3 regions of the Streptomyces sp. NPDC020958 genome follow, and region 3 is predicted to be linked to each of the others. Evidence: riboswitches for the same ligand, from Rfam matches in the RefSeq annotation. Region 3 holds a riboswitch; each other region holds the start of a gene.

Region 1 (2,192 bases), on a different contig from region 3:
GTCGCGGAAAGCGCTTTCACCGAACGGGGTTCACTCTGCCGTCGCCGAGCCTTCGTTGTCGATGCCCGAAGCAGCGCTGCCACGAGAAGGAAACACCGAGGGCCGGACCCCGGGGACCGGGATCCGGCCCTCGGAGTGCGTGTCGGACCGGCGGGGCGCCTGTCAGCCGACGGCGAGGCCCTTCGAGCGGAGGTAGGCGACCGGGTCCACGTCCGAGCCGTAGTCGGGGGTGGTACGGATCTCGAAGTGCAGGTGCGGGCCGGTCACGTTGCCGGTCGCGCCGGAGAGGCCGACCTGCTGGCCCGCGGTCACGGTCTGGCCGGCCGAGACGGAGAGCGCGGAGAGGTGACCGTACTGCGCGTAGTGGCCGTCGGCGAGCCTGATGACGACCTGGTTGCCGTAGGCGCCGCCCCAGCCGGCGGTGACGACCGTGCCCGCACCGACGGCCTTGACGGGGGTGCCGGTGGGCACCACGAAGTCGACGCCGGTGTGGTAGCCGCTGGACCACATGCCGCCCGGCACGTGGTAGCCGGTGCCGACGGTGGCGCCGCTGACCGGGAGGACGTATCCGGAGGCGGCCGTCGTCGAGGCGTCCGGGGTGGACGGGGTGGACGGCACGGACGGGGTGGCCGCCGAGGACGAGGTGGCGGAGTGCGCCTCGGGCCGGGCACCGGAGTCAGCGGTACCGGTCGTCGTGGGGCCGCGGCCGTCGAGCGTGAGCTCGAGGCCGGGGTGGATCAGCGAGGGGTCGTCTCCGACGGCCTGCCGGTTGTCGGCGTAGAGCCGGTGCCAGCCCCCGCTGATGTGCTGGTCACGCGCGATCTCCGAGAGGCAGTCGCCCGGCACCACGGTGTACGTGCGGTGCGCGGAACGCGCGGCGGCGGACGTCCGTACGGCCGCCTTCCCGGGCGCCGCCTTCGCGACGGCCGGCAGCGACTGCGGAGCCTTCGCGGAGACGGACTGCGCGGTGGCCGCGTGGGCACCGGTGGCCCCCATGAGCGGCAGGGCCAGCGCGGCGCCACCGGTTCCGGCGACGGCCATCGAGCGGGTGAGACGCTGGGTCTTCGGGCGGCGGTGCTTACCTCTCGCGGGCATGGCGCGTTCCTCTCCGGCGCCTGCGAGGTGAGCTGTCGGGTTCGGGCTGGAGCTGCCCGGCCACGCCGGAAGGCGTGACTACACCCCTGGCCTGTCCCGGGAACCGGAACAGGCGGTCTTGCCTGGTGGGTCCCCCGCTCCTGCCGGGCACGGGTGAGTGTGTGGGGACTCCGGGCGGCGGCAGGATTCGGCGTTCCGTCCGGATGCGTGGCGAACGTAAGCGAGCAGGACGCACCCGGACAAGCGAACGGTTCCCGACCTCCTGGTGCCGCTTGATCCGTTACGGACGTTCCCGGTCACCCTCCGTGAAACCCGGCCTTTCCCGCTCCCGCAATTCCCTTGTGAAGCGCCTTCATTACGTGAGCATGACGCGCGACGGTCGGTCACGAATATGACGCTCCTCACGCACGTCACGCCACGTCCACATATTCCAGAGCGAGTTGCAATGAAGCCGCCAATTCAGGCAGAAGGATCAGATGCGACGAAGTCGGACGACCGTCGCATCCAGGTCACCCTTGAGCCCCACGCGCAGCCCGTGATGCAACAGCACGGCCCCACGGTGCACTTCGCCCGTTTCGCGGCATTCGTACGACGCCTCCGGGTCGAGGCCCTTGAGCCGGAGCGCCGGCACCGGCTCGCCGTAGCTCTGCGCCTGGAGCCAGGCGAGGACCGCGGTCTCGTCGCCGAGCGTGTACTGCACCGCGCTGAGCCCGCCGGCCGGCGGCCGCAGCCGGAACTGCTCGCCGCGCTGCACCAGCGGCCGGATCTCCTTGTAGAGCCCCACCCAGTGACCGGCTTCGGCGAGTTCCTCCTCGGTCCACTTCGAGAGGTCGCCGCCGACCCCGAGCGCCCCGGCCATGGAGCTGACGAACCGGAAACGCAGCGAGCTGACCCGGCCGTTGAGCTGGTGGTTGGGGCTGTCGGTGACCCAGGCCGACATCACCCGGGCGGGGTGGATCTGGCTGAAGCCGTGCTGAATGGCGAGCCGGTCCAGCGGGTCGGTGTTGTCGGAGGTCCACACCTCGTCGGTACGGCTCATGATGCCGAGGTCGATCCGGCCGCCGCCGCCGGAGCAGGACTCGATGGCGACGTCCGGG
Region 2 (2,192 bases), on a different contig from region 3:
CACGCTGTGGATGATCGACTCGCCTCCGTAGTAGATCGACTCCTCCCGGACGTACGCGCCGGGCTTGGGGGCGTGGATCATCATCCCGTTGCCGATGTAGACCCCGACGTGGCTGATGTCGTCGTAGAAGAAGACCAGGTCACCGGGCTGGGCGTCGGTGAGGGAGACGGTGGTGCCGGCGTTCACCTGGTCGTAGGTGGTGCGCGGCAGGGAGACGCCGGCGGCCTTCCAGGCGGCCTGGGAGAGGCCGGAGCAGTCGTAGGACCCGGGGCCGGTCGCGCCCCAGACGTACGGCTTGCCGATCTGCGCGCGGGCGAAGGCGATCGCCTTGGCGGCCTTCGTGGCATAGGCGGAGTCCGAGGAGGGCGAGGACGCGGACGAAGAGGAGGACGCGGACGAAGAGGACGAGGAGCTGCCCGCCGATGACGACGCGGCCTCCTGCCGGGCGGCGGCCGCCTGCTGCTTCGCGAGTTCCGCCGCCTTGCGCGCCGCCTCCTCCTGCCTCCGCTTCTCGATCTGCGCGAGGCGTGCCTTCTCCTCGGCCGTCAGCTTCGACAGCAGCTGCCGGGCGGCGGCCAGTTTCGACTGGACGGTGGCCTTGGCCGTCCTGAGGCCGTCCTGGGTCTCGGTGAGCGCCTCCAGGCTCCTCGCGGCCTCCTGCCGCTTCCTCATGGTCGCGGACTGCTGGGTGACGTAGTCGTCGACCGCGTCCTTCTGGCGCGAGGTCAGCCGGTTCATCAGCTGCGACTGGTCGAAGTAGTCCTGCGGGTCGTTCGCGAGCAGGAAGGTCGCGGTCTGGGGGACCTCTGTCCCGGTCCGGTACTGCGCCGCGGCGAACGACCCCAGTTCCTCACGGGCCCTGTTCAGCCGGTCCGTGCGCCGCGCCACGTCATCGAGCATGGTGTCGACGCGCTTGCGCTGCTTGCCGGTCCGCTCCTTGGCCGCGTCGTACTTCTCGGTCGCCGACTCCGCCTGCCGGTAGAGGTCGTCGACCTTCTTCTCCACCTCCTCCAGGCTCGGCCTGCCGTCCTCGGAGGGCGCCGCGTTCGCCGTCTGGGAGAGCAGGGCCACGGAGGTGAGGGCGGCGGTGGCCAGGGCGGGGGTGCGTATGCCCGCTGTGCGCGTTGCGGAGGGGCGGGACCTGCGGTGCGACGCCAAGGGAGGCGACTCCTTCCAGTTGTCCGCCTACCGAGTTAGCTGTCGGGTTCGGGCGGGTGGTTCGGAAGGGTTGCCCTACGGTCCTCCCCCGGAGAGGAGGTGGGACCGATTCACCCCAAGGTCGGTGTGGGTCCCCGGCTCCGGATGCGTGGCGGCACCCCGGACTCGGCGGAGGCCGCGCGGCCCGGCGACGTTCGCCGGTGGGGGTCGTGCGGCCTGCCCGGCACGGTAGCCAACTCGTGTGCTCCGTGTGAAGGTTGATGTGCGATATGCCCGATACATTTTCGTGACCTGAGTGTTGAGTCCCCCGGCTGCGGGCGGTTCGCGGAGATGTGTCCCGACCTGTCGGAATCACTGACGGTAAGGGCCCGAGTCCTTCCGGTGGTCGGCGCGAGTTTCCGGGGCGGGGACCGGTTGTCGGTGGGGCGCCCTAGACTCGTAGAGCGATGAGCAGCCTCTTTGACGACAGCTTCCTGGCGAGCCTCCAGCCCCCGCGCGGCCACGAGGAGGAACCCCCGCCGCCGCCCGAGGACGAGCCGGGACCCGAGCCGGTTCCGGACGACCTGTTCGGCGGGCGGTTCGACACGCCCCCGGACCGGGACGCCTACTACCGCGACGGCGCCGCCCGCCCCGCCCTGGACGCGGCCGCCCTCCTGGAGGGGCTGAACGAGAACCAGCGCGCGGCCGTCGTGCACGCCGGTTCCCCGCTGCTCATCGTCGCCGGCGCCGGTTCCGGCAAGACGCGCGTGCTCACCCACCGCATCGCCCACCTGCTCGGCGAGCGCCACGTCCACCCGGGCCAGATCCTCGCGATCACCTTCACCAACAAGGCCGCGGGCGAGATGAAGGAGCGCGTCGAGCAGCTCGTCGGCCCGCGCGCGAACGCGATGTGGGTGATGACCTTCCACAGCGCCTGCGTGCGGATCCTGCGCCGGGAGAGCAAGAAGCTCGGCTTCACCTCCTCCTTCTCGATCTACGACGCGGCCGACTCCAAGCGCCTGATGGCCCTGGTCTGCCGTGACCTGGACCTCGAC
Region 3 (2,192 bases):
AGACGTTGCCGCCGAGGGCGAGCGGGAAGACCTCCAGGTCGGAGGCGCCGAGCTTACGGAGGACCGGGGATGCGGAAGAAGCAGTCATGCTCCATTCCAACGCGGCGCGGCAGGCGGGCCATCCCACGCAATACGAAGTTCTCGTAAAAGCGGAAGGCCCGCCGGGGCCGGTGGAGGTGCGTCAGGGGTTGAGGCCCTTGCCGCGCAGCCAGGTCATCGGGTCGATGCCGGTGGGCTGGCCGCCGGGGTGGACCTCGAGGTGGAGGTGCGGGCCGGTGACGTTGCCGGTGGCGCCCACGCGGCCGATGACGTCGCCGGTGGCGACCTTCTGGCCGACCTTGACGCCGATCGACGACTGGTGGCAGAACCACAGCTCGGTGCCGTCGTCCAGGGTGAGGATCGTGCGGTAGCCGTAGGAGCCGGCCCAGCCCGCCTCGGTGATCGTGCCGCCGTGGACGGCCTTGATCAGCGTGCCGGTCGGGGCGGCGAAGTCGAGGCCGGTGTGGTAGCCGGAGGACCACATGGAGCCGGCCTGGCCGAAGGTGCCGGTGATCGTGTACGACACGACGGGCAGCGTGTACTGCTTGGCCAGCGCCGCGATCCGGGCCTGCTCGGCCTTCTGCGCGGCGGCGGCCACCGCCTTCTCCTTGGCGGCGCCGGCCTTGGCGGCCGCGGCCTGTTCCGCCTTGGCCTCCGCGGCGGCGACCACCTTGTCGGCGGCGGCCACGGCCTTGGCGCTCGCCTTGGTGTCCAACTGGTTCTGCTGCCGCTCGGCCTGGGCGATGATGCGGCTGCGCAGCGCCTCACCGGCGTCGGACGAGGAGTCCCCGTCCGTGGCGGCCGTCGTGGTGACGCTGCTCAGCGCCGTCTGCGTGGCCTGGTGGCCGCCCCCGTCGCCCAGCAGGGAGTCGACGGACGGCAGGTCCGGCAGGGAGATGGAGACCGGCGGGTGGCCGGTGTTGGCGGTGGCCATGCCGCCCGCGCCGACGGCGGCGATGACGCCGACGCCGAGGACCGTGGAGCTGCGGGCGAGTCCGCCGCCGCGCTGCTTGGCGATCCGGTGCCGGCCGCGCTCGGGGGCGAGGGACTCCTCGGTGGGGTTCCACTCCTCCCAGGGGCCCTCGTCGGTGCGGTAGGTGCCGTAACCGAAGGTGTCGGGCTGCCGCTGGCTGGGTACGAACGGGGCTGTCGGAGCAGGCCGGTTGGACGCCACGCGGGCGTACTCCTTTCCTTCCGCCGCCTACCGGGTTAGCTGACGGGTTCGGAGCGGGAAGGTCTCCTACGCGCGTATACCGGCCGATTCGTACTCGGCGGCAGCCGTGCGATTCACCCCAAGGTGGTGGTTCCCCGGTTCCCTTGACGGGATTCGGCGCGTGCGCACGGAGCCATCTCGGGTGACGGCTGGGACGACCGCGCTGCGTTATCGAACGTTAATAGACCCGGCGGTAAGATTCCAAGCCATTCGCCTTGATCATTAAGCTTCCACGCGATGGACTTACCTGCCACGACCGGCCAAAAACGGTCGAGTTGACCACGCCTCCAAGAAACGCGCGCCCGGACACGCCTCAGGGCCGGAATCCGTGATCCGGATTCCGGCCCTGAGTTTCAGTAGCGGGGACAGGATTTGAACCTGCGACCTCTGGGTTATGAGCCCAGCGAGCTACCGAGCTGCTCCACCCCGCGTCGGTGACACCAGCATACGCCATCCGAAGAGTGCGAGTCACACGGGTTACGAGCGCCCCCGCGCGGAGACCTAGCCGCGGGGCGTTTCCAGGTGTGCGTTCGGCGCCTTGGCCAGGGCCTCGTACTCGGCCAGGACCACCACCGACACCCCCCGCTCCCGCAGCATCCCCGTCCCGTCCGCCGCCCGCACGAAGGTGTCCGGTTCGTGCCAGGCCGTGACCACCCGGCGCGCCCCCGCGCCGAGGATCAGCTCCGCGCAGGGGTGGGGACGGGAGGCGCGGCGGGTGCAGGGCTCCAGGCTGGTGTAGACGGTGGCCGTGGCCAGCCGGGGGTCGGCCGGGGCGATCTTGGCGAGGGCCGCCTCCTCCGCGTGGACCGCCGGGTCGCCCGCCTCCCGGGAGTGGCCGCGGGCCAGTTCCGTGCCGTCGGCGGCGACCACCACCGCGCCGACACTGAACGCCGTCGCCGAGGGTGGGCACTGGGCCGCCAGCTCGCAGGCGAGCCGCAGC

The links. A riboswitch is a leader RNA that binds a small molecule or an ion and turns the genes downstream of it on or off. The one in region 3 is predicted to bind cyclic di-AMP.
Region 1: it holds a riboswitch for cyclic di-AMP, as region 3 does, so the genes downstream of both, ACZ3KP_RS30145 (M23 family metallopeptidase) here and ACZ3KP_RS19165 (M23 family metallopeptidase) in region 3, are expected to answer to the same signal.
Region 2: it holds a riboswitch for cyclic di-AMP, as region 3 does, so the genes downstream of both, ACZ3KP_RS24340 (C40 family peptidase) here and ACZ3KP_RS19165 (M23 family metallopeptidase) in region 3, are expected to answer to the same signal.

Annotation. Positions count from the first base shown of each region.
Region 1 is NZ_JBVHFU010000012.1:291,491-293,682, reverse strand. It holds gene ACZ3KP_RS30145 (M23 family metallopeptidase) at 163-1,095, opposite strand; cyclic di-AMP (ydaO/yuaA leader) riboswitch at 1,100-1,261, opposite strand; gene ACZ3KP_RS30140 (alpha-galactosidase) at 1,568-2,192, opposite strand, start outside.
Region 2 is NZ_JBVHFU010000008.1:267,795-269,986, forward strand. It holds gene ACZ3KP_RS24340 (C40 family peptidase) at 1-1,158, opposite strand, end outside; cyclic di-AMP (ydaO/yuaA leader) riboswitch at 1,167-1,339, opposite strand; gene pcrA (DNA helicase PcrA) at 1,605-2,192, shown strand, end outside.
Region 3 is NZ_JBVHFU010000005.1:470,443-472,634, reverse strand. It holds gene ACZ3KP_RS19170 (aldo/keto reductase) at 1-88, opposite strand, end outside; gene ACZ3KP_RS19165 (M23 family metallopeptidase) at 182-1,213, opposite strand; cyclic di-AMP (ydaO/yuaA leader) riboswitch at 1,223-1,382, opposite strand; tRNA gene ACZ3KP_RS19160 (tRNA-Met) at 1,610-1,683, opposite strand; gene ACZ3KP_RS19155 (dihydrofolate reductase family protein) at 1,754-2,192, opposite strand, start outside.